One region of the Streptomyces colwelliae genome, then DNA from elsewhere that is predicted to be linked to it. Evidence: riboswitches for the same ligand, from Rfam matches in the RefSeq annotation. Region 1 holds a riboswitch; each other region holds the start of a gene.
The links. Region 1 has a riboswitch for cyclic di-AMP ahead of ACNFOC_RS31905 (transglycosylase SLT domain-containing protein). Riboswitches for the same ligand answer to the same signal wherever they lie in the genome.
Positions count from the first base shown of each region.

Region 2: it holds a riboswitch for cyclic di-AMP, as region 1 does, so the genes downstream of both, ACNFOC_RS27015 (M23 family metallopeptidase) here and ACNFOC_RS31905 (transglycosylase SLT domain-containing protein) in region 1, are expected to answer to the same signal.
Region 3: it holds a riboswitch for cyclic di-AMP, as region 1 does, so the genes downstream of both, ACNFOC_RS00790 (C40 family peptidase) here and ACNFOC_RS31905 (transglycosylase SLT domain-containing protein) in region 1, are expected to answer to the same signal.

Region 1 covers NZ_JBLTJC010000188.1:6,142-16,041, reverse strand. Annotated here, with positions in the region: gene ACNFOC_RS31920 (polyprenyl synthetase family protein) at 1-69, opposite strand, end outside; gene ACNFOC_RS31915 (peptide MFS transporter) at 278-1,780, shown strand; gene ACNFOC_RS31910 (CocE/NonD family hydrolase) at 1,808-3,802, shown strand; cyclic di-AMP (ydaO/yuaA leader) riboswitch at 4,066-4,237, shown strand; gene ACNFOC_RS31905 (transglycosylase SLT domain-containing protein) at 4,241-4,720, shown strand; gene ACNFOC_RS31900 (HAD family hydrolase) at 4,815-5,621, opposite strand; gene ACNFOC_RS31895 (LacI family DNA-binding transcriptional regulator) at 5,728-6,756, opposite strand; gene ACNFOC_RS31890 (carbohydrate ABC transporter permease) at 6,826-7,707, opposite strand; gene ACNFOC_RS31885 (carbohydrate ABC transporter permease) at 7,704-8,693, opposite strand; gene ACNFOC_RS31880 (ABC transporter substrate-binding protein) at 8,690-9,900, opposite strand, start outside.
Region 2 covers NZ_JBLTJC010000141.1:4,356-14,255, reverse strand. Annotated here, with positions in the region: gene ACNFOC_RS27045 (thymidine kinase) at 1-87, opposite strand, end outside; gene ACNFOC_RS27040 (alkaline phosphatase family protein) at 152-1,342, opposite strand; gene ACNFOC_RS27035 (DUF5998 family protein) at 1,342-1,938, opposite strand; gene ACNFOC_RS27030 (bifunctional acetate--CoA ligase family protein/GNAT family N-acetyltransferase) at 2,049-4,904, opposite strand; gene ACNFOC_RS27025 (HPr family phosphocarrier protein) at 5,093-5,374, shown strand; gene ACNFOC_RS27020 (GntR family transcriptional regulator) at 5,536-6,231, opposite strand; gene ACNFOC_RS27015 (M23 family metallopeptidase) at 6,419-7,174, opposite strand; cyclic di-AMP (ydaO/yuaA leader) riboswitch at 7,188-7,349, opposite strand; gene ACNFOC_RS27010 (M16 family metallopeptidase) at 7,564-8,952, opposite strand; gene ACNFOC_RS27005 (M16 family metallopeptidase) at 8,949-9,900, opposite strand, start outside.
Region 3 covers NZ_JBLTJC010000002.1:44,772-54,671, forward strand. Annotated here, with positions in the region: gene ACNFOC_RS00760 (LacI family DNA-binding transcriptional regulator) at 1-864, shown strand, start outside; gene gnd (NADP-dependent phosphogluconate dehydrogenase) at 928-2,397, opposite strand; gene ACNFOC_RS00770 (hypothetical protein) at 2,542-3,087, opposite strand; gene ACNFOC_RS00775 (GtrA family protein) at 3,141-3,707, opposite strand; gene ACNFOC_RS00780 (endonuclease/exonuclease/phosphatase family protein) at 3,852-4,712, shown strand; gene ACNFOC_RS00785 (hypothetical protein) at 4,714-5,172, opposite strand; gene ACNFOC_RS00790 (C40 family peptidase) at 5,376-7,007, opposite strand; cyclic di-AMP (ydaO/yuaA leader) riboswitch at 7,016-7,189, opposite strand; gene ACNFOC_RS00795 (DUF1996 domain-containing protein) at 7,537-9,609, shown strand; gene ACNFOC_RS00800 (glyceraldehyde-3-phosphate dehydrogenase) at 9,702-9,900, opposite strand, start outside.

The DNA of each region.
Region 1 (9,900 bases):
TCCGGCCTGGACATCGGCTTCCAGAGCCTGGTCCCGCACGCTCAGCCCGAACGGCCCGACGACGGTCACGAGGGGTCTCCTGTCTGCTGGTGTCCCTGGGCGGTCACACGGTTTGTCGATAGGTCGCTGGCATCACTCAAGTCAGCGTATCCGGTCAGCTTTCGATCACCCAGGCCGCCCACCCCGTCCAGCAGGGGCGGTATCGGATCACGACCGGTATGTTTTCGATCACCTGATAAGAACGGATATTTATCGACTTACGCGGAAGTAGTGGATCGTGTCCCGAACCGCACTGGAAGCCGAACCCGACGACCAACCGCCGCCCGAGGACGACCACGCCTTCTTCGGCCAGCCCAAGGGGCTGCTCACGCTCTCCGGGCTTGAGGTCTGGGAGCGGTTCTCGTTCCTCGGCATGCAGGCCATCCTCGTCCTCTATTTCGCGGATACCGTCGCGCACGGCGGCATGGGCATGTCGTCCGGAACGGCCGCATCCGTATCGGCAGCCTACGGAACCCTGGTCTATCTCGTCTCGGTCGCGGGCGGCTGGCTCGCCGACCGCATCCTCGGTTCGTACCGCGCGGTGCTGTGGGGCGGCGTCCTGATCGCCTGCGGGCACTACGCGATGGCGGTCCCCACCCCCACGATGACCTGGGTGGGCCTCGGGCTGATCAGCGCGGGCACCGGCCTGCTCAAGCCCAACGTGGCCACCATGGTCGGAAAGCTCTACCGCACCGACGACGAGCGCCGGGACGCCGGTTTCGCGCTCTACTACATGGCGATCAACATCGGCGCCTTCGCGGGCCCGCTGATCACCGGCTGGCTCGGCGACCACGAGGGCTGGCACTGGGGTTTCTCGGCGGCCGCGGTCGGCATGACGTTCGGGCTCATCCAGTACGTCGCGGGCCGCCGTCACCTGGCCGGGCGCAGGAACACCGCGGAGTTCGCGCTCGCGCCGGACGCGCTGCGCCGCGCGGTGCGACTGATCGTCGTAGGCATCCTGGCCGCCGCCGTGCTCGCGACCGGGCTGGCCGTCGCCGGCTGGCTGACGATGGGCCGCTTCGTCGACCTGCTCACCGTCATCTCCGTGATCGCGCCGGTCGTGTACTTCGCGGTGATGTTCATGAGCCCGCGCGTGAGCGCCGAGGAACGCGGCCGGCTGCGCCCGTACATCGTGCTGTTCCTGGCCTCCACGGTCTTCAACTTCATTCTCTTCCAGGCCTATTCGACGATGATGCTACTGGCCGCGTCGAACGCCGAGACGACCATCCTCGGCTTCGACTTCCCCGCCAGCTGGTACGCGAGCGCGCTCGGCGCCTTCGAGGTCGGGCTCGCGCCCCTGGTCGCCGCGCTCTGGGTCCGCATGGGCCGTAGCCAGCCGCACGCCTCCAACAAGATCGCGATCGGCGTCGTACTCGGCGGCCTGTCGTTCCTGCTGATGGTCCTGCCGACCTCCGGGCACGCGAACGACAGCTACACGATGTCGGCCTGGTGGATCGTCGGCTCGTACTTCCTGCTCGGCCTCGGCGACATCCTCCTGGAGACCTCCGGCATGTCGGCCACGACGAAGCTCGCCCCGGCCGCCTTCTCCAGCCAGACCATGTCCCTCTGGTTCCTGTCCCTCGCCCTCGCGAACGGCATCCAGGCCCAGACGGTGAAGCTCTACGACGACGTCTCCAAGCCGGCCTACTTCGGCGTCAACGGCGCGATCGCGGTGGCCGCGGGCCTCGCGGTGATGGCCGCCGCGCCGTGGCTGCGCCGCACGATGCACCCGGTCCACTGAAGCCAACGGAGCCCCAGGGGTCACGTCATGCACATCCGAACCTCCTTCCCCTACGAGACGGCCCACGAGGACCTCCGTATCCCGCTGCCCGACGGAACACGCCTCTACGCGCGCGTGTGGCGCCCGGTGACGGACGAACCCGTACCGGCGCTCCTCGAGTACCTCCCGTACCGCCTGACCGACTGGACGGCGCCCCGCGACGCCCAGCGCCACCCCTGGTACGCGGGCCACGGCTACGCCTCCGTCCGGGTCGATGTGCGCGGGCACGGCAACAGTGAGGGTGCCCCCGGCGACGAGTACGACGCGCAGGAACTCGCCGACGGCGTAGAAGTGGTCAACTGGCTTGCCGCGCAGCCCTGGTGCACGGGCAAGGTCGGCATGTTCGGCATCTCCTGGGGCGGCTTCAACTCCCTCCAGATCGCGGCCCTCGCGCCCGAGCCGCTCAAGGCGATCGTCACGGTCTGCTCGACGGACGACCGCTACGACAACGACGTGCACTACATGGGAGGTTCCGCCCTCGCGGTCGACCTGCACGCCTGGGCGGCCACCATGCTCGCCTTCGTCGCCCGCCCGCCGGACCCCGAGTACGCGGGCCTCGTCTGGCGCGACACGTGGCTCAAGCGCCTCGAACAGATCGACCCGTTCATCCACACCTGGCTCGCCCACCAGATCCGCGACGACTACTGGAAGCACGGCAGCGTCTGCGAGGACTACGGCGCGATCGACGCGGCCGTCCTCGCGGTGGGCGGCTGGCACGACCCGTACCGCGACACGGTCCTACGGCTCGTCGAACACCTCCCGCCGGACCGCGTACGCGGCCTGATCGGCCCGTGGTCGCACCAGTACCCGGACCGCGGCCTGCCGCCGGGCCCCGCGATCGGCTTCCTCCAGGAGACCCTCCGCTGGTGGGATCAGCACCTCAAGGGCATCGACACAGGAGTGATGACGGACCCCCTCCTCCGCGCCTACGTCAGCGACTCGCACCCTCCGGCCACGGTCTACGACACCCTGCCGGGCCGTTGGGTCGGCGAGCCCGCGTGGCCCTCGCCGCACGTGAAGACGACGACGTACGGCCTCCGGGGTGCCCCCGTGATCGTCCGCTCCCCCATGCACACGGGCGTGGACGCGGGCCGTTTCTTCCCCTTCGGGAACGACGCCGACCTGCCGCCGGACCAGCGGGACGAGGACGCGCGCTCCGCGTGCTTCGAGTTCGAGGTGCCGGCCGAGACGTGGGTGCTGGGGCGGCCGAGGGTGCGGCTGCGGCTGACCTGTGAGGTGCCGCGCGGGCAGGTGATCGCCCGGCTGTGCGACGTGGCCCCCGACGGCGCCTCGACCCTGGTCACCCGGGGTGTGCTGAACCTGTCGGCGCGGCATGGGCGGGACCGGGCGGTGCCGTGGACGCCGGGCACCACCGAGGACGTGACCTTCGAGCTGAACGGCATCGGGCACGCGTTCCCGCCCGGGCACCGCATCCGGCTCGCGGTGTCGTCGGCGTACTGGCCGTGGATCTGGCCGCAGCCGGAATCGGCGGCGGGGTTCACGCTGGACCCGGAGGGGAGCGCGCTCGAACTCCCGGTGCGGGAACAGGAGTTGACGGAGGACATCCGGTTCGACGAACCCGAGGAGGCCGAGCCCCTCGGGGTCAACTACCCGGCCACGCTGGACGAACCGCGCCCCGAGCGGCTGGTCGTACGGGATGTCGCGAAGGGCGAGTGGCGGCTGGAGGTGGACCCCCGGTACGGCGGCACGCGCGTGTACCCGGACGGGCTCGAGTTCACCGAGGACGCGTTGGAGACGTACACGATCGACGAGTCGGATCCGCTGTCGGCCCGCACCCGCTCGGACTGGTCGATCCGGCTGCACCGGCCGGAGCTGGGGTGGGACACGACCGTGCGGACGCGGTCGGAGATTACTTGCGACGAAACGGAATTTATTACCTCGAACGAGGTCATCTGCACCGAGGGCGAAGAAGTGATCTTCCACCGCACATGGGAGAAAAGGATTCCGAGAACTGCCAGTTGAGGATGAATGCCCGATTTGCCGTTCTTAATCCTCCCGTGAGTTGGGTCACGCGTTTCTGTGCGTGCCCTGTGTCCTGGTCTGCCCGCGTTTTCCCTTACGGCATTTGACAGTTGACCCTTGGCTCACGCAAAGGATCAAGTGCCTCATACGCCTCAGACCAAGGTCAATAGGGGTTAGGTGTGATTCCGCCACTTGTTCCGGACATGTGCTCTCGCATAGTTTCCCGGCCTGTCGAGCGGAACGCCGAATCCTGCCGCCGCCCGGCATCCCAGTCACGAACTTCTCGCACGGCAGGAGCGGGGGAACCAGGTAAGCCGCCGGGCCGGTCGTCATGACCGGAACGGCTTGGGGTTAAGTCACGTCCGTCAGGGCGTGGCCGGGCACCTCCCAGCCCGAACCCGACAGCTCACCTCGCAGGCGACGGAGAGGAACCTCGTCATGCCTGCATCCGCTCAGTCCCGCCGCGCCCGCCTCGTCCGCCGTGCCGTTCTCACCGGTACCGGTGTCGCGATCCTCGCGCTGCCTGTCGTCGGTGCGACCACCGCGTCCGCGGCCACCACGTCGACCACCGCCGCCTCGACCACGCTTGCCGGGTACCCCAACACCCTTGACGGGTGGATTCGGGAGTCGCTCGCGATCATGGCGCAGAAGGGGATTCCGGGTACGTACAACGGGATCTACCGGAACGTGATCCGTGAGTCTTCCGGGAACCAGTACGCGATCAACAACTGGGACTCCAACGCGGCGGCGGGTACGCCGTCGAAGGGGTTGCTTCAGGTGATCGACCCGACGTTCAACGCGTATCACGTTGCCGGGACTTCGTTTGACCCGTATGACCCGGTTGCGAACATCACCGCTGCTTGTAACTACGCCGCCGCGGTGTATGGCTCCATCGACAACGTGTACGGGGCTTACTAGAAATCGTTGGATCAGCCACGACGGGTTGTTTGTTTGACTGCCGCGCCGTCGTGGCTGGTCGCGCAGTTCCCCGCGCCCCTAAAAGCAGGGCGTTCTAGCTGAACAATCTCTCAAGTACCAGGGCGATTCCGTCGTCCTCGTTCGAGGACGTCACCTCGTCGGCTACCGCCTTGAGTTCGGGGTGGGCGTTGGCCATCGCCACTCCGTGGGCCGCCCAGTCGAACATCGGGATGTCGTTCGGCATGTCGCCGAAGGCGATGGTGTCGGACGGGGACAGGCCCAAGTGGCGGGCGGCGAGGGCCAGTCCCGTTGCCTTGGTGATGCCGAGTGGCTGGAGTTCGACGGTGCCGGGGCCCGACATGGTGACCGAGGCCAGGGAACCGACCACCGAGCGGGCCGTGGACGCCAACTCGTCGTCCTCCAGGGCGGGGTGACGGAGCAGCACCTTGCTGATGGGTTCGCACCAGAGGTCGTCCCGCTTGCCTACCCGTACCGCGGGGAGCGTGGGGTGCGGCATCAAGTAGCCGGGCTCGATCAGGGTGAGGCCGTCCACGCCGTCCTGGTCTACCGCCGCGTACACCTGGCCCACCTCCGCCTCGATCTTGCCGAGCGCGGTCTCCGCCAACTCCCGGTCCAGGGTGACCGACCAGAGCAGACGGTCCGCGCCGGCGTCGTACAACTGCGCGCCCTGTCCGCACACCGCGAGCCCCCTGCTGCCGAGGTCGTCGAGGAGCGGTCGCACCCTCGGGGCGGGCCTGCCGGTGACGACGAGGTGCCGGGCACCCGCCGCCGCCACCCGCCGCAGTGCGGCGAGGGACCGGTCGGAGAGTGTGTCGTCGCCGCGCAGCAGCGTCCCGTCCAGGTCGGTGGCGATCAGTGCATATGCGAGGGGTGCGGCCATGATCAGAGAATACGGATGGAACGCCCCACCGACTCGACACGAACCGGACGGCTCCTGCCTTCACATGCGTTGACCCGTGTTCCGGTTGGTTTGACAGTTACGGCCGTTATGCCGACTCCCGTACCACCAGTTCCGTAGGCAGAATCACGCCCGCCGTGTCCTCGCCGGCGATCTGGGCCAGCAGCATCCTCACCATCTCGGCGCTGATGCGGTCGTAGGGCTGGCGCATGGTCGTGAGGGCCGGGGTGATGGAGGTGGCCGCCGCCGAGTCGTCGAAGCCTCCGACAGCGATGTCATCCGGGACCGAACGGCCGGATTGTTGGAGGGTGTTGACGACGCCGAGGGCCATCAGGTCGGAGGCTACGAAGACCGCGTCTATGTCCGGGGCCTGGGCCAGGAGTCTGCGGGCCGCTTCCTCGCCGCCCGTGCGGCGGTAGTCGCCCTCGACCACCAGGGTGGGGTCGTGCGGGAGGCCTGCCTCCGTCAAGACGTCTCGGTAACCCGCCAGGCGGTCGGGGCCGCCGGGGGCGTCGAGCGGGCCGGTGACCATGGCGATGCGGCGGCGGCCGGCGGCGATGAGGTGGCGGACCATCTCCTGGGCGCCGTCGCGGTCGGCGGCGGCGACGTAGCTGTACTTGGAGGCTTTGCCGAGCGGTTTGCCGCAGGCCACCAACGGGATTCCCGCGTCCCGGAGTTCGGCCGCGACCGGGTCGCCGCTGTGGTTGGAGACGAGGAGTACGCCGTCCACGTGGCCCGAGGTGATGTACCGGGTGAGGCGGCGGCGTTCGTCCTTCGACGAGGCCAGCATCAGGAGCAGCGGGATGTCGTGCCGGGCCAGGTGTTCGGTGCAACCCCGCAGCAGGACATTGAAGTTGGGGTCCTCGAAGAACTTCTCCTGAGGCTCGGTGAGGAGGAACGCCACCGAGTCCGACCGTCCGGTGCTCAGGGAGCGGGCGTGCCGGTTGACGACGTAGCCCGTCTTCCTGATCGCCGTCTCCACCGCGGTGCGGGCGGCGGGTGAGACGTAGTGGCCGCCGTTGAGGAACCGGGAGACGGTCCCCCGGGAGACCCCTGCCTCCCGGGCCACGTCGTGGATGGTGGGTGGTTTGCGGCGTCCGTTCGGACTGGTGGTCATGTTCCTCGTTCTGCCCGTTCGGGTGCGGTGGGGGGAGGTAGGGCTTCGGGTTCGCTCAGTGCTTGCGCCTCACGCCTTTACCGATCCGCTCAGCAGATCCAGGGACCAGAAGCGCTGGATCACCAGGAACAGCGCGATCAGCGGCAGGATCGCGAGGAAGCAGCCCATGATGACCAGGGTGTAGAGCGCGGGCTGCGAGGCGCCCTGGTTGAGCAGGGTGTAAAGGCCCAGCGTGATCGGGAACTTGGTGTCGTCCGCGAGCATGACGTACGGCAGCAGGAAGTTGTTCCAGATGCCGACGAACTGGAACAGGAACACCGTGATGAGCCCCGGCATCATCATCGGCACCGCGATCCGCGAGAAGATCCGCCACTCGCTCGCGCCGTCCATGCGGGCGGCTTCGAGGAGTTCGGCGGGCACGGAGGCGGCCGCGTAGATACGGACGAGGTAGACGCCGTAGGGAGAGAGGATCGACGGCAGGAGCATCGACCAGTACGAGTCGGCCAGGCCCAGCTTCGACAGGAGGAGGTACTGGGGGACGGTCAGCACGATGCTCGGGACGAGGACGCCGGCCAGCATCAGCTTGAAGACGAACTCCCGGCCCTTGAAGGCGAATCGGCCCAGTGCGTAGCCGCCGGCGGCCGAGACCGCGGCCGACAGCAGGGCGCCGCCGCCCGCGTAGAAGAGGGAGTTGAGCATCCACTCCCAGTAGATGCCGTCCCGGTAGGAGCTCAGCTGCTTGAAGTTGTCGAGGAAGCCGGTGCCGGGGGCGAAGGTGAACGTGGAGAACAGTTCGCCGCGGCCCTTGCTCGCCGCGATGACCACCCAGACCACGGGGATCAGGCAGTACAGCGCGCCGAGGATCAGCACCAGGGTGGGCACCCAGGCGGTGCGCTTGGGCTTGCCGAGGGCCGGGCGGGCGTCGGTGGCGGTGAGGGTGAGGGGGGTCATGCCCGGTCCTCCCGGGTGTAGCGGTCGGAGACGCGCAGCAGCGTGAAGGAGAGCGCGAAGGTCGCCAGGGCCAGCACCACGGCGGTGGCGGAGGCGCCGTAGATGTCCGACCTGAGGAAGGCGGCGTCGTAGATGGCCATCAGCGGACTCCAGGAACTGGAGAGGCCGTTGGTCAGCGGCTTCAGCGCCATGGGCTCGGTGAAGACCTGGAGCGTGGCGATGACCGAGAAGAAGAACGTGAGCACCAGCGACGGCATCACGATCGGGATCTTGATCCGCAGGGCGATCTTCAGGTCGGACGCGCCGTCGATGCGGGCGGCCTCGTAGATCTCCTGCGGGATCGAGCGCAGGGCGGTGTAGATGACGATCATGTTGAAGCCCGTGCCGCCCCACACCGCGATGTTCGCGAAGGACAGGTACAGGTTGCCGCCGTCGAACAGGTCCGGCTGCGGGAGGTTGAACTCGCGCAGCAGGTAGTAGAAGGGGCTGACCGTCGGCAGGTACAGGAAGCCCCACATCAGTGCGGCGATGATGCCGGGGACGGCGTACGGCAGGAAGATCGCCAGGCGCGCGAACTTGGCGCTGCGTGCCTGCGGGGTGTCCAGCATCAGCGCGAAGACCAGCGCCAGACCAAGCATCGTGGGGATGACGATCAGGCCGTAACCGAAGGCGCGCAGGACGCTGTGGCCGAACTCGGAGTCGTTCAGGACGTCGGTGTAGTTGCCCAGGCCGTTCCAGACCTGCTGGCGGGCGCCCTTGCCGAGGCCGATGCCCTTGACCTGGACCTTGTGGAGGCTGAGCCACACCGCGTACCCGATCGGTACGACGGTGAAGGCGGCGAACAGGAGCACGGCCGGTACGAGGAACCAGTACGGCGCGCTGCGGCCACGGCGACGGAGGCGGCGGGGGCGGACGGAGGTGGCGGTGCCGTCCGCCAAGGGCCCGACCGTCGGCCGGTCGGAGCCCTTGAGCGGAGTGCTGGTCATGCCTCGGTCACCTTGAAGCCCTGCTTCTTCATGTCGGTGAAGGTCTTCGACTGCATGGTGGCCAGGGCCGAGTCGAACTGCGCCGCCTTCTTCGCCTTGCTGGCCGTGCCGAACGCGTCGCTGAAGGTGTCGTAGGCGACCTGCACGTTCGGGCCCCAGGCGGACGCGGCCGTGGTGGCGGCGATCTTCGCGGCCGTGTCGTAGAAGTCGGTCTGGTTCGGGAAGAACGCGGGCGGGGTGAGCACCGAGCCGGACTGGCCCTTGGTGGCCGCCGGGTAGATCGCGACCTCCTTGACCAGGGCGGCCAGCGCCTCCGCGTCGGTGTTCAGCCAGGTCGCGAACTTGGCCGCGGCCTCGGCGTGCTTGGAGTCGGTGGAGACGCCGGTGGAGGAGCCGCCCCAGCTGCCGGTGACGTCCTCGCCCGCGCTCCACTGCGGCAGCGGCGCCATCCGCCACTTGCCCTTGGTGTCGGGGGCCGAGCTGACCAGCACACCGGGCGCCCACACGGCGGAGACCCAGCCGAGGTGGGTGCCCTTGTTCAGGGCGTTGTTCCAAGCCGGCGTGTACATCGGCTGGTTGTCGATCGCGCCCTCCTGGACGAGCCCGCCCCAGAAGTCGGTGACCTTCTTCGTGGCCGCGTCGTCGATGCCGACGGTCCACTTGCCGCCGCTCTCCACGGTCCACCACTTGGCACCGGCCTGCTGCGCCAACCCGGCGAACAGACCGGGGTCGTTGGAAGAGAACGTCGTCAAGTAGGCGTCCGGGACAGCCTTCTTGGCGGCGCGGGCGGTCTTGGCGAAGTCGTCCCAGGTCGCGGGGACGGTCAGATTGTGCTTCTTGAACAGGTCCTCGCGGTAGAAGAACATCAGCGGCCCGGAGTCCTGCGGTATCGCGTAGACCGCGTCGGTGCCGAGCGTGACCATGCCCCAAAGGCCCTCGGCGAACTGGGACTTGGCGGACTTCGCGTACTTCGAGATGTCCGCGAGCACGTCGTTCGAGACCAGCGTCGGCAGCGACTGGTACTCGACCTGGATGAGGTCGGGGGCGTTGCCCGCCTTCTTCGCGGTGATCAGCTTGGAGACGATGTCCTTGCCGGCGGCCTGCTTGGAGACGGTGACCGTGATGTCCGGGTTCTTCTTGTTCCAGATCGCGGCGACCTTTTCCATGTTCGGCGCCCAGGCCCAGTAGGTCAGCTTGACGGGCCCGC
Region 2 (9,900 bases), on a different contig from region 1:
GCGCGCCGAGCGGTTGTGCTCGATCTGGAGCGCCAGGGTCGACTTCCCGCAGTCCATCGTTCCGGAGAAGAACACCAGCTCGGGCATGGGGAGTTGAGCACCTTTCGGCGGAGAGGGGGAGCAGGAGGAGGGCCAGGGGGACGGAGGGACCTCAGGAGCGTACTTCGAGCAGGGGGACCAACTGCTCGGCAGGGGTCATCGAACCGTGGTTGCCGACCATCGCCGACTCCTTCGGCTCCCGCTCGGACGCGATGACCAGGACGTCGTCGCGGGCGGCCACGATCACGTCACCGAGACGGTCGTGGACGCGCTCGTCGATGTGCGGGCCGAACCAGCCCGCCGCGATCGCCTCGTCCCGCGAGGCCACCCAGAACTGCTCGCCGAGCACCTCGCGCCAGCAGGTCAGTACGTCGTTCTCGGCGCCCCGTACCGCGTAGACGTGGCGGGCGCGGCCCTCGCCGCCGAGGAGGGCGACGCCGGCGCGCAGCTCCCAGTCCGCGTCGAAGTCGATGCGGTGCTCCTCGTCGAAGGGCACGTCGATCATGCCGTGGTCGGCGGTGACGTACAGCGCGCTGCGCGGCGGCAGTTGCTCGGCGAGGCGCTGGACGAGCCGGTCGACGTACATGAGTTGACCGCGCCAGGTGTCGGAGGCGATGCCGTAGCGGTGGCCGGCGCCGTCGAGTTCGGCGTAGTACGTGTACACCAAGGAGCGGTCCCCGGCGGCCAGTTGCTCGGCCGCGAGGTCCATGCGCTCCTCGCCGGTCAGCCGCCCGTGGAACGTTCCGCCACTGAGCGCGACCTTCGTCAGCGGGGTGTTCTGGAAGGTGGGCGAGGAGACCTGCGCGGCGTGCACGCCCGCGTCGTGGGCCAGCTGGAAGATCGTGGGGTACGGCTGCCAGGACTTCGGCTTGGTCCACGGCTGCCAGCGCAGCTGGTTCATCAGCTCGCCGGTGGCCGGGTTGCGCACGGTGTAGCCGGGCAGGCCGTGGGCGCCGGGCGGCAGGCCGGTGCCGACGGAGGCGAGGGAGGTCGCGGTGGTCGCCGGGTAGCCGGCGGTGAGCGGGCGTCCGGTGCCGCCGCGCGAGCTGCCGAGGAGCGCGTACAGGTAGGGCGCCTCGTCGGCGTGGTCCTTGATCTGCTCCCAGCCGAGGCCGTCGATCAGGAAGACGCAGTTGCGGTCGGCCGCCGTCAGCTCCGGGATCGCCGCGGTCGTACCGGGTACGCCCATGCCCGCGGCCAGCGTGGGCAGCAGGTCGGCGAGGGAGCCGGAGCCGTACTCGGGGACGGGCGCGGACTCGACGGCGAGGGGCTCGGGGTGGTCCCAGGTGGCTGGCTGCGCCATTATCGCGGTACGTCCGCGGTCGCCTCGGAGAGGGACTGCGCGAAGGCGAGGGTCTGCTGCACAGTCTCCGGGCCGTCGCCGGCCTCGCTGACGCGCAGGCTCAGGTCGTCCGCCGTCGAGTTGCCCGTGTAGCCGTGGTCGGCCTCGCAGTTGGGGTCACCACAGGCGGCCGGCTCCAGGTCGATCCGGGCGACGGCACCCCAGCCGATGGTCAGGACGACCTCGCGGGGCAGCGTGCCGGGCGTGTACGACTCCGGGTTGGCGACCACGCGGCTGAGCACCACGGACGAGATCCGGCCGAGCTTCACGGACTCCGTGGACGTCGTGGCGTACGGCGTCGGGGAGGTGCTGTCGGCGGCCTGCTCGTCGGTGTGGCTGACGATGAAGCGGTTGCCGGTGAGGACGAGCACGGTCACGTGGCGGCGCACCTCGTTCTGGTCGAACGTGGTCTCCTGGTGGACCAGGAACGACCGGATCGGCTCGCCGCCCACGGCGGCCTCCACCGCCTCGGCCACGAGGGCCGGGTAGTAGCCGCTGCGCTCGATCGCCGCACGCAGCCCCTGGGTCGTCGTACTGGTCTTGGCCATGACGTCCATCCTACGGTGGCGCACTGACTGCGAGGCACCGCCGAGCACTGTCTCGTCACAGCCGTCTCAGTACACGGGACCGGTACCAGGACACGGGATCGGTACGGGGGAAGCGGCCGTCAGTACACGGGAAGCGTCCTCGGGCCGAGGTCGTCGCGGGCGGGTGGCGGGGCCAGGCGGACGGAGGCGCCGAGCACGCTCAGGCCGTGCGCGGCCACGACGACCGGCTCCAGGGTCACGGCGACGACCTCGGGGTGATCGTCGACCAGCCGCGACACCCGCAGCATCAGCTCCTCCAGGGCAGGCGTGTCGACCGGCGTGGAGCCGCGCCAGCCGAACAGGAGCGGCGCCGTCCGGATCGACCGCACCAGCGAACCGGCCTCCCGGTCCGTGACCGGAATCAGCCGGTGCGCGGTGTCCCCGAGCAGCTGCGAGGCGGCTCCGGCGAGCCCGAACGACAGCACGGCCCCCGCCGCCGGATCGATGACGGCCCGTACGACGGTGTCGACCCCGCGCGGCGCCATCCGCTGCACCACCGGCCGCAGTTCCTCCGGCTTCCCGAACAGCTCGCCCAACTCGGCGTACGCCCGCCGCAGTTGGTCCTCGTCCGCGAGGTCCAGGCGTACGCCGCCCAGGTCGGCCCGGTGGCGCAGGTGCGGGGCGGTGGCCTTGAGGGCGACCGGGTAGCCGAGGGTGCGGGCGGCCTCGGCGGCGGCGTCGGGGGTGGGCGCGGGCAGCGCGCGGTGGACGTCGACGCCGTACTTGCCGAGCAGTTCGCACGTCTCGTCGGCGCCGAGGGTGAGGCCCTGCCCGCGCGCGAGCAGCCCGCCGATCAGTCCGGCGGAGCCCTTCTCGTCGATGTCCTCGAACTCGGGCACCCGGCCGGGGTCGGTGGCCTCGCGCCGCCACTGCGCGTACTTCACGGCTTCGGCGAGGGCGCGGACGGCGCGCTCGGCGGCGGGGAAGGCGGGGATGAGGCCGCCGCCTTCGGGGGCGGGCGTCGCGGTGGCGGCCCGCTCCGGTTCCGCGGTGCTCCGTCGGGGTGGTCCTTCCGCAGGGCGGGACCGGTCGGCGCCTCCGTCGGCACCGGGCGCCCTGGAAGCGACCTGTGGCGCCGTGCTCATCGCGGCGGACAACGCCTCGGCCAGCCCGCCGAGTTCGACGTGCACCACCAGTACCGGCTTCCCCGGAACCGCCGCCGCGGCGGAGCGCAGCGCCTCCGCCAACGCCGCGTCCTCGGCCGGCCCCTCCCCCACCGCGGGTATCGCGGTCACGACCACCGCGTCGCACGCCTCGTCGGCCAACGCCTCCGACAGCGCCCGATGGAAGTCCCCCGCCGTTGCCGCCGTGGTCAGATCCAGCGGAGCGAGCGGCCGCAGCCCCTCGGAGAGGCACGCGTCGTAGGTCAGCAGCCCGAGCGACTCGGAGTTCCCGACGATCGCCACGCGCGGACCGCCGGGCAACGGCTGGCGCGCGAGCAGCAGCCCCGTGTCGACCAGTTCGGTGATCGTCTCGACGCGGATGACCCCGGCCTGGCGCAGCAGCGCGGACACGGTCGCGTGCGGCAGCCGCGTCGCCCGTACCGCGTGTCCCTGGGGGGCGGATCCGGCGCCCTGGACCACGACCAGCGGTTTCGCCGCCGCCGTGCGCCGGGCGAGGCGGGTGAACTTGCGGGGGTTGCCGATGGACTCCAGGTACATGAGGGCGACGTCGGTGTCGGGATCGTCGTACCAGTACTGAAGGACGTCGTTTCCGGACACGTCCGCGCGGTTGCCTGACGACACGAACGTGGACACGCCGGTGACTCCGGTGACCCCGCCGCCGCGCCGGTGCAGCCGGGAGAGCAAGGCGATGCCGATGGCGCCGGACTGCGCGAACAGTCCGATGCGTCCGGGGCGCGGCATCTCGGGCGCGAGGGACGCGTTCAGCCGTACGTCGGCCGCGGTGTTGATGACCCCGAAGGCGTTCGGCCCGATGATGCGCATGCCGTACGTGCGCGCGTGGCGCACGAGTTCGCGCTGGCGCTCGCGTCCCTCGGGGCCGCTCTCGGCGTACCCGGCGGTGACGACGACGAGCCCCTGCACCCCGTGTTCGCCGCACTCGGTGACGACTTCGGGGACGTGCTCGACGGGGACGGCGACGACCGCGAGGTCCACGGGGCCTTCGATGTCGCGGACCGAGCGGTACGCCGGCACCCCGTCGAGGTCCTTCCGCTCCTCGGGGAATGCCTTGTTCACGGCGTACAGGCCGCCGGTGAACCCGGCGTCCCTGATGTTGTCGAGAACGCTGCGGCCCACTCCTCCGGGCGTGCGGCCCACGCCGACGACGGCGACCGAGCCGGGCACCAACAGCCGTCGTACGGACCGCGCTTCGGCGCGCTGCTCCCGCGCGCGCTGCACGGCGAGGGACCGATCAGTGGGTTCGAGGTCAAACTCCAGGCGTACGACGCCGTCCTCGAAGCTGCGCTTCTGGGTGTAGCCGGCGTCCGTGAACACCTTGATCATCTTGTTGTTGGCGGGCAGCACCTCGGCGGCGAAGCGGCGGATGCCGCGCTCGCGGGCGACGGCCGCGATGTGCTCCAGGAGGGCGGAGGCGACGCCCCTCCCCTGGTGCGCGTCCTGCACGAGGAAGGCGACCTCGGCCTCGTCGGCGGGGGCGGAGGCGACACGCCCGTCGGCACTAATGCGGTCATAGCGTACGGTGGCGATGAACTCGCCGCCGACGGTGGCCGCGAGTCCCACCCGGTCCACAAAGTCGTGGTGCGTGAAGCGGTGGACATCCTTGGCGGACAGGCGAGGATACGGCGCGAAGAAGCGGTAGTACTTCGACTCGTCGGAGACCTGCTCGTAGAAGCTGACCAGGCGCTCGGCGTCGTCGACGGTGATGGGCCTGACGCGCGCGGTACCCCCGTCGCGCAGCACCACGTCGGCTTCCCAGTGGGCGGGGTACTCGTGCCGGTCCGACGAGGTCTGCATGGGCCCCAGCGTACGGCTCGCGTCTGACAACGGCGCGAGGCAGTCTGTGGGAGAAAACAGCAAGGGGAAGTCGGGCCGAGGCCGCGGTCCGACGACTCGCTCCGGACGGTCCACGGGACCGGTCCGGGCTCGCTTCACGTGTGGGAAACTGGTCTAGACAACCCTGAGACTCTGAAGGGCAGCATCACATGGCTGAGCGCCGCGTCAACGTCGGCTGGGCGGAGGGCCTTCACGCCCGCCCCGCCTCCATCTTCGTCCGGGCCACCACGGCCTCGGGTATCCCCGTGACGATCGCCAAGGCCGACGGCAACCCCGTCAACGCGGCCTCCATGCTCGCGGTCCTGGGCCTGGGCGCCCAGGGCGGCGAGGAGATCGTCCTCGCCTCCGAGGCCGAGGGCGCCGACGCGGCCCTCGACCGCCTGGCGAAGCTGGTCGCGGAGGGCCTTGAAGAACTCCCCGAGACCGTCTGACAACCCCGCAATTGACGGTCGCGGTGCTTTTCGCCCAAAAACGATCCACCGCAACCTCGAAGGGCTCGTCCGAATTACCGGGCGAGCCCTTCGTAATTTCCACTTACGGGCAGCATAAATAATCCCCCGCGAATTACCTCTCTTTGTATACGGCGCCCGTGTTAATGCCGCAGACCCGACATGTTTACGGGAGGTTGCGAAGTCCTCACACGCTCCGTGCCGTTCGCGCCGCCGGGAAAGCGCAGCCGGTGCGCGGTGCCCGCGCGCTCGGTGTGCAGGGCGGTGATCGCCCGCGCGCGCTCGCCGTCGCCGCGCGCCACCGCGTCCACGATGGCCCCGTGCTCGGCCCAGGACTCCACGGGGTTGGCCGGTGCGTCCACCGCGTACATCCAGGCGATCTTGTGCCGCAGCTGGGTCAGCATCGAGGTCAGCGCGGGGCTCCCGGAGGCCTGTGCCAGCGTCTCGTGGAACCAGCTGCCCAGGGAGCGCAGATCCTCGCTGTTGCCCCTCCTGGCGCGCTCCTGGCCCAGCCTGACGAGGCCGCGCAGCACCTTGAGGTGGGCCTCGGTGCGCCGCTGGGCGGCCCGCGAGGCGCCGAGCGGCTCCAGCAGCATCCGCATCTCCAGCAGGTCGGCGGCCTCCTGCTCGGTCGGTTCCGCGACGCACGCGCCCGCGTGCCGCCGGGTCACCACGAACCCCTCGGCCTCCAGCGTGCGCAAGGCCTCCCGGACGGGGACGCGCGAGACCCCGTACCGGCGCGCGAGGAGTTCCTCCGTGAGACGGCTGCCGCGCTCGTAGACACCGGCGACGATGTCGTCCCGGATCGCCGTGCATACCGAGTGCGCCGGAATACGCATGTCCGACCTCCGCCTTAATCCCCGTGAAACGTCGACGATTGACGTGTGTTCCGTGACTCTATTGCAATGAGCGGGAATTTCCGATGGCGGGCCGGAATCCATGGATATTTTTTGGACAGGAGGGCTCCGGAAACGCCGAAAGCCCCGGCCGGCGAGCCAGGGCTTCGGGAAGTGCGGCGCCGTGTCGTCAGACGTTCACGCCGTGCTTGCGGAGGTAGGCGACGGGGTCGACGTCGGAGCCGTACTCGGCGGTCGTGCGGGCCTCGAAGTGGAGGTGCGGTCCGGTGACGTTGCCTGTCGCCCCGGAGAGGCCTATCTGCTCGCCCGGGGTGACCGTCTGGCCGACGGAGACACCGATGGACGACAGGTGGCCGTACATGGTGTACATGCCGTCGGCCATCTTGATCACGACCTGGTTGCCGTACGAGCCTCCCCAGCCGGCCTCGACGACGGTGCCGGAGCCGACCGCGTGCACGGAGGTGCCGGTCGAGGCGTGGAAGTCGATGCCGGTGTGGGCACCGGAGGACCACAGGGAGCCGCCGGTCTTGTAGCCGGTGGAGACGTACGAGCCGGTGACCGGTGCGACGAAGGTGTTGAGCCTCTTGCGCTCGGCCGCGCGGGCGGCGCGTACCTCGGCCTCGCGCTCCGCCTTGGCCTGCGCGGCGGCCTTGGCCCGGGCGGTCTCCCTGGCCAGCGTTTCAGCGGCGGCCTGCTGCTGGGCGACGGCCTGGGCGTCGATCTTCTCGGCCACGGAGTCGCCCATGGCGACGACGGGGGTGAGACCGGTCTGTTCGGGGGCGGGCTCCGCGGCGAACGCGGGGGCGCTCGCGAGGGTACCGACGACGCCGGTGGTGGTGAGGGCCGCGACACTCGCGACACGAACGGTGGTGCGATGGGTCCGGCTCGGGCGACGGTGCTTCCCGGTGGCGCGGGTGAACGCCATGGAGTGGCTGGTCCTTTCCTTCCTTCTCGCCTACCGGGTTAGCTGACGGGTTCGGAGCAGGAAGGTCTCCTACGGACCCCCTCGCTGGGCGCGGGCGTCCGATTCACCCCAGGGACACTTGTGGGTCCCCGGCTCCCCTGGCTCGCGCCGTACGGGGACTCGGCGATGACTGTCCGGTGCCACGAGTGCGGCGCGGTGCCTGACGGACAGCCGGACCGACGCTAAGGGGGGCAACTTTCAATCCCCAAACGGATCACGGTTTTTGTTGCACATGCCACAGGGCAGACAGGCAACCTCTCCCCCAATTCGGACATTAGGGGGCCCTGATGACTCTTCAGTCACCAGGGCCCCCACACGCGCGTGCCGCCGATCGGCTCTCTACTTGTCGTCTACTCGGCCGGGACGACGGTCACTTCGCCGATGCCGAGAGCCTCGACGGGCTCCTTGATCTGCTCCGCGTCGCCGACCAGGATCGTCACCAGACGGTCCACCGGGAAGGCGTTCACGACCGCCGCGGTGGCCTCCACGGTGCCGGTCGCGGCGAGCTGCTGGTACAGCGTCGCCTGGTAGTCGTCGGGCAGGTACTGCTCGACCTGGTCGGCCAGCGTGCTGGCGACGGCCGCGGCGGTCTCGTACTTGAGCGGCGCCACCCCGACGAGGTTCTGTACGGCGATGTCCCGCTCGGGGTCGGTGAGTCCGCCCTCGGCGAGCTTGCGCAGCACGGTCCACAGGTCGTCCAGCGCGGGACCGGTGTTCGGGGTGTCCACGGAGCCGCTGATGGCGAGCATCGAGGCGCCCGTGCCGTCGGGTGCCGAACGCAGCACCTGGCCGAACGCCCGCACACCGTAGGTGTAGCCCTTCTCCTCGCGCAGGACGCGGTCCAGGCGGGAGGTGAGGGTGCCGCCGAGGCAGTACGTGCCGAGCACCTGCGCGGGCCACACGCGGTCGTGCCGGTCGGCGCCGACGCGGCCGATGAGCAGCTGCGTCTGGACGGCGCCGGGACGGTGCACGATCACGACCCGCCCGGTGTCGTCGGCGGTCACCGGCGGCACGGGACGCGGCTGGGCGGTGGAGCCCGTCCACGAGCCCAGGGTGTCGGCGAGCAGCGCGTCCAGGTCGATGCCGGTGAGGTCGCCGACGACCACGACGGTGGCCGTCGCGGGGCGGACGTGCCGGTCGTAGAAGGCGCGTACGGCCCCGGAGTCGATCTTCTGGACGGTCTCCTCGGTGCCCTGGCGCGGGCGCGACATGCGCGAGGTCGCCGGGAACAGCTCCTTGGAGAGCTCCTTGGCCGCGCGGCGGGACGGGTTGGCCGTCTCGTGCGGGATCTCGTCGAGGCGGTTGCGGACCAGCCGCTCGACCTCGCTGTCCGCGAAGGCGGGCGCCCGCAGCGCGTCCGACAGCAGACCGAGCCCCTTGGCCAGACGCGAGGCCGGGACCTCCAGGCTCAGGCGCAGCCCGGGGTGGTCGGCGTGTGCGTCGAGGGTGGCGCCGGAGCGCTCCAGCTCGGCGGCGAACTCTTCGGCGGAGTGCTTGTCGGTGCCCTCGGAGAAGGCCCGCGCGGTGATCGTGGCGACACCGTCCAGGCCGGCCGGTTCGGCCTCCAGGGGCGCGTCCAGGAGCACCTCGACGGCGACGACCTGCTGGCCGGGGCGGTGGCAGCGCAGCACGGTCAGGCCGTTGCCGAGCGTCCCGCGCTCCGGGGCCGGGAAGGCCCACGGCCTGGCCTCGCCGGCCTGGGGCTGCGGGTGGAATTCCATCGTGGCGAGCTCGGTCACTTGGCCGCCTCCTCGTTCTCGTCGCCGGCTTCTGCTTCGTCATCCTCGTCCGCGATGGGCTCGTACACGAGCACCGCGCGGTTGTCGGGGCGCAGTCGGGCCTTGGCGACCACCTGCACCTCCTCCGCCGTCACGTCCAGGACGCGCTGTACGGCGGTCAGGGCGAGCTGCGGGTCGCCGAACAGGACGGCGTACCGGCACAGTTCGTCCGCGCGGCCCGCGACCGTGCCGAGACGGTCCAGCCACTCGCGCTCCAACTGGGCCTGGGCGCGCTCCATTTCCTCGGCCGTGGGGCCCTCCTCGGCGAACCGGGCGAGCTCCTCGTCGATGGCGGCCTCGATGACGGGCACCTCGACGTCCCCGGACGTCTTGACGTCCAGCCACCCCAAGGAGGGCGCTCCGGCCAGCCGCAGCAGGCCGAAGCCCGCCGCAACGGCCGTACGGTCGCGCCGTACAAGGCGGTTGTAGAGGAGCGAGGACTCGCCGCCGCCGAGGATGGTGAGGGCGAGGTCGGCCGCGTCGGACTCGCGCGTGCCGTCGTTCGGCAGGCGGTAGGCGCACATCAGGGCGCGCGCCGGGACCTCTTCCTCGACGACCTCGCGCAGTTGCCCGCCGATCACCTCGGGCAGCGTGCCGTCGCGGGGCTCGGGCTTGCCGTCGTGCGAAGCGATGGACCCGAAGTACTTCTCGATCCAGGCGAGCGTCTGCTCGGGGTCGATGTCGCCGACCACGGACAGGACCGCGTTGTTGGGCGCGTAGTAGGTGCGGAAGAACGCGCGCGCGTCCTCCAGGGTGGCCGCGTCCAGGTCCGCCATCGAGCCGATCGGCGTGTGGTGGTAGGGGTGGCCCTCCGGGTAGGCGAGGGCGGTCAGCTTCTCGAACGCGGTCCCGTAGGGCACGTTGTCGTAGCGCTGGCGGCGCTCGTTCTTGACGACGTCCCGCTGGTTC
Region 3 (9,900 bases), on a different contig from region 1:
AACAGCGCCGCCCGCGCGCTGAAACGCGGTGAGTTCCGCACCATCGGCGTGATCACCTTCAACCTCTCCACCACCGGCAACATGCGCACCCTGGAGGCGATCGCCACCTCCGCGGCGCACGAGGGCTACGCCGTCACGCTCCTGCCGGTCGCCGTGCCCACCCAGGACGAGGTGCGCGGCGCCTTCTCCCGCCTCGGCGAACTCGCCGTCGACGCCGTCATCGCCATCATGGAGGTCCACCTCCTGGACGCGGCGACCATCTCCCTGCCGCCCCACGTCCAGGTCGTCGTCGCCGACTCCGACGCGGGCGACCGCTACAGCGTGGTCGACACCGACCAGAACGGCGGAGCGCGGGCCGCCGTACGCCACCTCCTTGACCTCGGGCATCGCACGGTCTGGCACCTCGCCGGACCCGAGGAGTCCTTCGCCGCCCAGCGCCGCGCCGACGCCTGGAGCGCCGAACTCGCCGACGCGGGGCGGCCCGTGCCCCCCGTCGTACGCGGCGACTGGTCCGCGGAGTCGGGCTACCGCGTGGGACTGGAACTCGCCCAACAGACCGACTGCACAGCGGTGTTCGCGGCCAACGACCAGATGGCCCTGGGCCTGCTGCGGGCCCTGCACGAGCGCGGCCGGCGCATCCCCGAGGACGTCAGCGTCATCGGCTTCGACGACATCCCCGAGGCCGGCTCCTTCCTGCCACCCCTCACCACCGTCCACCAGGACTTCGCCGAGGTCGGCCGCCTGTGCGTGGAAGGTGTCCTACGGCGGATGCGGGAGCGCGGCGACGAGCACGGCACCACGCTGGTGCCCACGAAACTCGTCATACGTGACAGCACGGCAGCGCCCGCCATCGCCGACGAGTAGCGGACGCAAAGAACTCCGGCCCCCTGCCTGGGCAGGAGGGCCGGAACATCATGCGCGCACGGCTCAGGCCGTCGTCTCCGGGCGGCCGGGACGGGACCAGTGCGTGTGGAAGGCTCCGGTACGGTCCGTACGGCCGTAGGTGTGGGCGCCGAAGAAGTCGCGCTGGCCCTGGAGCAGGGCCGCCGGCAGCCGGTCGGCGCGCAGCGTGTCGTAGTGCGACAGGGCGGCGGAGAACGCCGGGACGGGGATGCCGCGGCGGGCCGCGGAGGCGACCACCTCGCGCCAGGGGACCTGCGCGTCGCCGATCTCCTGCGCGAAACGCTCCTCGCCCAACAGGCTGACCAGCCCCGGATCGGCCGTGTACGCGGCACGGATGCGGTCGAGGAAGGAGGCGCGGATGATGCAGCCGCCGCGCCAGATCCCGGCGACCGCGGCGAGGTCGATCGACCAGTCGAACTCGGTCGCCGCGTCCTGGATCATCTTCCAGCCCTGGTCGTAGGCGATGACCTTCGAGGCGTACAGCGCCTGCTCGACCTGGGCGGTGAACCGGTCGGCCTCGGTGCGGCTCAGCGGGGGAGTGGTGCCGCCGGGCAGGCCACGGTAGGCCGCGCGCAGGTCGCCCTGGCTGGAGGAGGCGCGCGCGAAGGTGGCCTGCGCGATCGCGGTGACCGGCGAACCCAGCTCCAGCGCGGTCTGCACGGTCCAGCGGCCGGTGCCCTTCTGCCCGGCCGCGTCGGTGACGATGTCGACGAACGCCTTGCCGGTCTCCGCGTCGGTGTGGGCGAGGACCTCGGCGGTGATCTCGATCAGGTAGGAACCGAGCCGCCCCTCGTTCCAGCGGCGGAAGACGTCCGCGATCTCGGCCGGGGTGTAGCCGCCGACCTGGCGCAGCAGGTCGTACGCCTCGGCGATGAGCTGCATGTCGGCGTACTCGATGCCGTTGTGCACCATCTTGACGAAGTGCCCGGCGCCGTCGGTCCCGATGTGCGTGGAACAGGGCTCACCGTCGACCTTCGCGCTGACGGACTCGAACATCGGCCCCAGCACGGCGTACGACTCCGCCGAACCGCCGGGCATGATGGACGGCCCGTTCAGCGCGCCCTCCTCGCCGCCGGAGACACCGGCGCCGACGAAGTGCAGGCCCTTGTCGCGCAGGGCGGCCTCGCGGCGGCGGGTGTCGGCGAAGTGGGCGTTGCCGCCGTCGATGATCATGTCGCCGGGCTCCATGAGCGCGGCGAACTCGTCGATCACGGCGTCGGTGGCCGGACCGGCCTGCACCATGATCATCAGGCGGCGGGGCTTCTCGAGCGCGGACACGAACTCCTGGGCCGTCTCGGCCGGGACGAAGGCGCCCTCGTCGCCGTACTCCTTCATCAACTCATGGGTGCGGTGCGGCGATCGGTTGTGGACGGCGACCGTGTAGCCGTTGCGGGCGAAGTTGCGTGCGAGGTTGCGGCCCATCACGCCGAGGCCGGTGACGCCGATCTGGGCGGTTCCGTCGGCGGCGGGGGTGTGCGGTGCGGATGCGTTCATGGGGTGCCTGTTCTCCGGGTCGGTGACGTGGCGGGTCGGCGCGGGGCGCCCATGACCGCAGGTACGTCTGTGATCACGAATTGACTCGAAGTCCGGGAACCCGATTCGTAATTCGTTCCGGCGCCCCGCAGTCGGACCTACCTCTCAGCAACCCGTTCCGGCCGGGGCGAATTCCACGCGCACGTGGTCGTCCGCGGTGCGGACCTCGTCGTAGACGGCGCGCGTGACCTGGTACCAGACGTCGTCCCTGCCGGTGTCGCCGCCGACGTCGTCGAGGCTCACGCACCACCGTTCCGCGCGGACGATCCGGGTGTACGTCTCGGTGCCGCTGCGCATCTTCGAGCACTTCCGGTACCGCTCCGTGGTGGTCCAGGTGCGGGTCTTCTTCTTGGCGCCCGATCCCGAACTGGACGTGTGCCGGATCTTTTTGGTGGCGGACGAGCACTTGGTGACGGTGTGCGGCCGAGTGCCCTTCGTCGTCTGTCTGGCGAGGTGACGGACCGAGTCACGGAGCCCGGTCACGGTGTCGGGGGTGGGCCGGGCTGTCGGTGCGGTGCTGCTCGAACCGCTCTGGCCGACGCCGGACGCGGACCGCGCACTGTCGCCGCTTCCGCTCCCGCCGCCGCATGCGCTGAGCGCTCCGATGAGAAGTGCTGTCAGTCCGCCCACTATCAATTGCTTGGTGAACATGCCCCCGCCGCCTGTGATTTGGAAACGGTCAGCGTAACTGATCATGGGGAAGGTCAGCGGGAGGCGAGCGCGAACTGCCGCTGCTGCCAGGCCTGTGTGGTGGCCGGTACCTCCAACACGCCCTGAAGGCTGGGCAGTTTCCGCGGGCCGCGCGACACTGTCCGCTGCTCCGGTACCGCTGTCCGGCCACGACCGGTGGCGAAGACGTACAGGCGCAGCAGCAGGAAACGGGCGAGTCCGGCAAGCCCCGAAGCGCCGAGGTAGACGACCTGCTCGGTCAGCGCCCCGGGCGTCGACTGCACCAGGTGCAGGACGAACATCGCGGCGCAGGTCACCACGTAGGCCGCCGCGGCCGAGCCCGCCGACTGCCAGTGCTGGCGCCACCCGGCGTGCCGCCCCGAGCCGAAGGTGAAACGGGCGTGGAGTTCCGTGCACAGGAGAGTGGAGACGACGGTGATCAGCGCGTTCGCCAGCGCCCAGGGCAGCTGCTCGGCAAGCAGCGTCACGGCGCCGCTGGAGAGGAGCCCGACACCGCCGCCCAGCGCCACGAACCGGGCGAAGGAGGCGAGCGGACCGGGAGCGGCCGGGGTCCGGGGCGCGTCGTCCATGGCGGTCTCCATCCGCTCCGTACGCTGCGCCTCTGGATGCGACCGCGTAAGTTTGCTTGACTTACTCAACTATAGCGGATTGATTGAGTTACGCAAGTACATTTTCGCGGCGGGGGACCACACCCACAGGTGGACTCCGTACAATGCGGCCTGATCATGGGTGAGTTACTGGTGAGATGCGCGACGTTCAACGTGCTGCACGGTCGGCAGATCCAGCCGGACGGCCGCCCGGACCCCGCTGCCCCCGGCGATCCCTCGGCTCCCCTCGCCGAAGCCGTCGCGGGCCTGGACGCCGACGTGGTGGCACTCCAGGAGATCGACTGCCTCCAGGAACGGTCGGGCGCTGTCGATCAGGCAGCCGTCGCGGCCGAGGCGATGGGCGCGCGGCACTGGCGCTACGCGACGGCGCTGCACTGCCGCTCCGTGCCGGGCCGGGGCTGGGTCCTCGACCCTAGCGAACCCGGGATGCGCGTCTACGGCCCCGATGGCCGGCAGCCCGAAGTCCCTTCGCACGGACTGGCGTTGCTGTCCCGGCTGCCGGTCCACGAGTGGCGGGCCCTACGGCTTCCGGCGGCCCCCTTCGGTATGCCGTTGCGGGTCGCCGGGCGGGCCGCTCCGGTGCTGGCCCGGGATCAGCCCCGGGCCGTCCTGGCCGCCGTACTGGAAGGACCACAGGGCCCGTTCACCGTCGTGGCCGTCCATCTGTCGTTCGTGCCGGGGTGGAACATCGGGCAACTGCGCACCGTGCGCCGCTGGATCGCCGATCTGCCCCAACCCCAGGTGCTGATGGGCGACTTCAACCTCTTCGGAGCGCTTCCCCGGCTCACCCTGAACGCGACCGCGCCGCGTGGCTGGCGGAGTTCGGCCCGGCCGGCGACCTTTCCGTCACACCGGCCGCTCGTCCAGCTCGACCACATCATGACGACGGGGCTCGGCGAGGACGCCGTAGGGACGGTGTGCGTCCCGAGGACGGCGATCTCGGATCACCGGCCGCTGGTGGTGGAGCTGTCGCTCTGAGTCAGTTCCACAAGGGGTAGGTCACGGTGTGCTGGAACTTGTCCGGCCTCGCGCCGGGGTACGTCAGGGTGATCTCGCCGTACTGCCGCACCTGCGGATGCCGCTTCCAGGTCTGCGCGGAGTCGAGCCGGACGGTCACCGGGAACGAGTGGAACTTGCCCACCGCGCAATAGGGCTTGCAGTCGTTCACCCAGTTGACGCCCGTCGCCGTCGCGGAGTCGGCGTTCCAGGACGTCCAACGCAGCGACGCGAGGCGGCTGTTGCCGTCGCCGCAGGCGAGCATGAAGTCGGTGGGGCGCACCTCGGGGTGCCACAGACAGTCGACGAGCACGGGATCCTGGAGCTGCCGGTGGGCCGCCACCGGCACCGCGGTCGGGGCCGCCGACGACGTACCGACGGTCGGCCCGAGCAGGGCTGCGGCACAGAGCGTGACGATTCCGACCATGGTGTGTTTGTACATGTCCGCTCCCGGCCGCCTGTTCGTCCTCGTCGCCCCGCACCCGCACCGGCGGTGGGCCCGCCTGCCGGGGCACGGTCGTCGTGTCTCTGTCGACGCTACGACCGTGCCCCAGGATGCACCACTCGTACGGATCAACGAGGCGGTTGGCCGGGAGTGTCGCGGGGTGTGCGGTCAGGGCCGGGAAATGCCCGGCCCCGATCGGATCAGGCGGGCCGTACGGCGCCCCGGATGGCGGCGGCACCGGCGTAGAAGATCGACTCCTCGCGTATCGGCGTACCCGGGCTCGGCGCGTGGATCATCAGGCCGTTGCCGGTGTAGAGGCCGACGTGGTCGATGCTGTCGTAGAAGAAGATCAGGTCGCCGGGGCGGATGTCCGTGAGCGGGACGAGGGCGCCGGCGCCCGACTGTTCCTGGGCGGTGCGCGGGAGGAGGACGCCCGCGGCCTTCCAGGCGGCCTGGGTGAGGCTGGAGCAGTCGTAGGCGTCCGGTCCCGCCGCGCCCCACAGGCACGGCCTGCCGATCTGTGCGCGGGCGAAGGCGAGCGCGGCGCTGGTCTTGCTGAGCGTGCTGGGGTCCTGCGGTGCGGCGGGTACGGCCGCGGCGGGTGCCGGGCTGATGGTCGGGGCCGCGGGGAGAATGATCTCCGGGGGCATCGTCGGAGCCGTGGGCAGGGTGAACTCGGGAGCGACGGCCGGGGCCGCGGCGAAGGAGACCTCGGCGGCGGGCGGGGCCGGCTGCCACTCCTGCTGCGGCGGGCGCCAGTCCGGCTCCGGCGTGGTGTACCCGGTGGGCTGCTGGGGCACCATCGGAATCTGCCCGGTGGACCAGGCGGGTTGCTCGGCAACCACAGGGAACTGCCCGGTGGACCAGGTAGGCTGCTCGGTCGCCATGGGAACCTGCCCGGTCGACCAGGCCTGTTGCTGGGGCACGATGGGCATCTGCCCCGTGGACCAGGCCTGTTGCTCGGCCACGACGGGCATCTGCCCGGTCGACCACATCTGCTGTTCGGGGACCATGGGCATCGACCCGGTCGACCACGTCGTCTCCGGGGCGGACAAGCTCGTCTCCGAGGGCGGCCAAGTAGCCATCGCCGGGGCCGGTTCGGTGCGCGGAGCGGCGATGTACGGGAGCAGCTCCAGGTCCGCGGTGAGCGGGTCGAAGGCCGGCGCCGGGGCGGCCGCGACGGCGAACTGCTGCGGTTCCACGGCGGGCGTGGGCGGCACTTCGATCGCGGGCACGGGCGGCAGGTCGAGGACGGTGGCCTGGGGCATCTGAGCCATCTGCTGCATCTGCTGCATCTGCTGCACCTGAGGCAACTGGGGTGTCTGCGGTGCGGCGGGCGGCAGCGTGGCGATGGGTCCGGCCGTCAACTCCGCGACAGGCGCCGCGAGTTGCGGGGCGGCGAGCTCCGGTGCGGTGGTCCCCACGGTCAGTTCGGCCACGGCGCGGCTGGGCTGCGCATCGAGCGCTCGGGCGCCGCCCTCGGGCTCGGGCCGTCGCTCGGACCGCTCGGGCCGGGGTGCCGCCGAGCGGGCGGGAGTCCTGCCGGGCGGCAGTTTCGCCGGTACGGTCGGGCCCACTTGGGCGCGAGCGCGGTCGAACAACTGCCGGGTGACGGCGTCCTGGGCGGGATCGGAAGGACGCGACGCGCTGGGACGGGGCTCGGCACGCTGGCGTGGAGCGCCGGACATCTTGCGTGTGGCGTTGTAGTTTCCGGTGGCCGTCTCGGCCCTGTCGTAAAGGGAGTTGATCCGCCGCTGGACTTCGTCACGGCTGGGTCGGTCGTCCACGGTGGGGCCACTGCCTCCGGTGCGCGTACTTCGTTCTGCCGGCATGGCAGACGTGCTCCTTCCGTAACGCGCCTACCGAGTTAGCTGTCGGGTTCGGGCGGCCGATCACGGAAGGATTGCCCTACGACCCTTGCCCGGAGAGGCAGTTGGGCCGATTCACCCCAAGTCGGTTGGGTCCTCGGCTCCGGCTGTCGCGAGCGACACACCGGACTCGGCGCAAACCGTGCGGCCCGGCGCTGATCGCCGGAGTAGGTCGTACGGTCTGAGCGTCAACTTAGCCAACGTGTGTGCCTCGTGTGAAGGTTGAAGCGCGATATGTCCGATACGTTTTTGTGACCTTTACCTCGCTCAGACACTTCACCTGGGTGCATCGAGCGTTCATGGGCTCACCGGGCCGGGTGATCCATATGAGGTCGCTATGAATTTTTGGGACGGTTGAACACAGCGGCACCCGGCTCCGTATTGGGACGGGGGATTTCCATGCCGGGACGATCCGGGCCGACCGATACGTGTAGGAGCAACTTCCTTGGCACGCAACACGCGCAGACGCCCCACAGGCGCACGACGCGCGACGATGGCAGCAGTCGCCCTGATGCTGGGCGGCGGAGGACTGGTGGCGGCGAACGTCTACGCGTCGGCGTCCGAAGGGGGTTGGGGCGGTGATGCTGCCCAACAAGGCTCTCCGGATGCGGCATCGGACGGCGCCACGATCGACTGCCCGGACATCGGCACCCAGTTGACAACGGTCCCCGACGAGGCGAAGACCGAGGTCGACACCCAACTCGCGCTTCTGGACCAGCAGATAACCGAGGCCTACCAGAAACTGAAGGACTCGGCGGAGTCCATACGCCAGGACGCCTCCTTCGCCGACAACGCGATCATGAATCCGTTGAAGGAGAAGCGCGCCGCGACCATCGGACGGATCGACGACGCCATCGCGCGGGTCGGGGACCGCCCGGAGGGCCTCGACGCACTCGCCGGCTGCACCCTGATCGCTCCCACGAACGGCGACCAGAACGGCGATCAGAGCGGCGACCAGGACGGCAGCGGCGACGACCAGGGCGGCCAGGACCAGCAGCAGGGCGACGGCCAGGATCAGCAGGGCGGCCAGCAGTCCACCAATGGGCCCGTCGCCTCGGACTACGCGGACATCACCTCCGTACAGCCCAACGTGAACGCTCCGCAGGACCAGGCCGACGCCTCCCGCGGCACGTTCGTCACCGCGTGCGGGGTGAACGAGAACGGCCTGTTCAACTCCGACAACGTGATCGTCGCGCCCGGAGTCACCAACGGCGCTCACCACTTCCACGACTACATCGGCAACCAGTCCAACAACGCCTTCGCCAGCGACGACGATCTCGCGAAGGCCGACACGAGCTGCGAGAACCCGGGCGACAAGTCCACCTACTACTGGCCCGTGTTGCGCCTCCAGAACGGCAAGCAGGAGCAGGACGCCGACAAGCCCGGCGGCGGCACCGAGGGCAACTCCGGTGAGATCGTCACCGCGAAGGCGGCCACGCTGACGTTCGTGGGCAACCCGAAGAGCAAGGTCGTCGAGATGCCGCGCCTCCTGCGCATCATCACCGGCGACGCCAAGGCCTTCGTCAACGGCCCGGCCAACGCCAACGCCTCCTGGAGCTGCACCGGGTTCGAGGACCGGCAGCTCAAGGACAAGTACCCGCTGTGCCCGGCGGGCAGCGACGTGGTGCGCACCTTCAAGTTCCAGAGCTGCTGGGACGGCCGCAACATCGACAGCGCCAACCACCGCACCCACGTGGCCTTCGAGGCCGCCGACGGCTCCTGCCCGGCGGGCTTCGAGGCCATCCCGCAGCTGGTACAGCGGATCGTCTACGACGTCGACGCGCCGAGCCTCCAGGACGGCGGCAAGACGACCCCGCTGTTCGCGGTGGACTCCTTCCCCGAGCAGCAGCACAAGCCCGTCACCGACCACGGCGACTTCATCAACGTCTTCGACGAGGGCCTGATGAAGGACATGGTCAACTGCATCAACAACGGCGAGAAGTGCGGCGCCGGGACGGGCAACGACCCCGGGGGCTCGGGCGACGGCTCCGGTGACGGCTCCGGTTCGGGTGGCGGCTCCGGGAACGGTGGGGGTTCCGGTGAGCCGCAGGAGTCCCCGTCGGCCACCGACACCGCCACGGCGGCGCCCACGGTCACCGCGTCCGACGAGCCCGCCGGGAACGGCGGCAACGAGGGCAATGGCGGCAACGGCGGGAATGGTGACAACGGCGGCAACGGTGACGAGCCCTCCGCGGATCCCGCGACGAGCGCTCCGGACACCGGGGCCAACGCCCCCGAGCCCACCGACACCCAGACCACCGACCCCGGTGATCTGACGACCGCCGTCACGGTCCCCAAGGCCGACACGAAGACCGAAGGGTCCAAGTCGAGCGAGACGCAGGGGAGTTCGGACAACGGCTCCGGCGGCCAGATCGGCAGCGCCGTGACGACACCGCCCGCCTCGTCCTCGGGCGGGGAGAGCTACGCCGCCGTAGGCCCGAACCAACCGCAGGCGCAGGGCGGGCTGGCGGAGACCGGCGCGAATCTGTGGCCCGCCGTGGCCGGCGCGTTGCTGCTCGTCGCCGGATTCGTGGTGCTGTACCGAGGCAAGCGCAGTACACGCTGACACGACGCACGTCTGTGCAGGTCTGTGACAACGACGGCCCGGCCGCCCCGACTTGGGGGTGGCCGGGCCGTCACACGTTCGGCGTGCCGGGGTCAGGCAGCCGGTGCGGGGTACGTCGGGTACTCGACCCCGGAGACGTGCTGGACGACGCGGACGACCTGGCAGGAGTAGCCGAACTCGTTGTCGTACCAGAGGTAGAGGATCGCGTTGTCGCCGTCGACCTTGGTGGCGCCCGCGTCGATGATCGAGGCGTGGCGCGAGCCCATGAAGTCGCTCGACACCGCGTCGGGG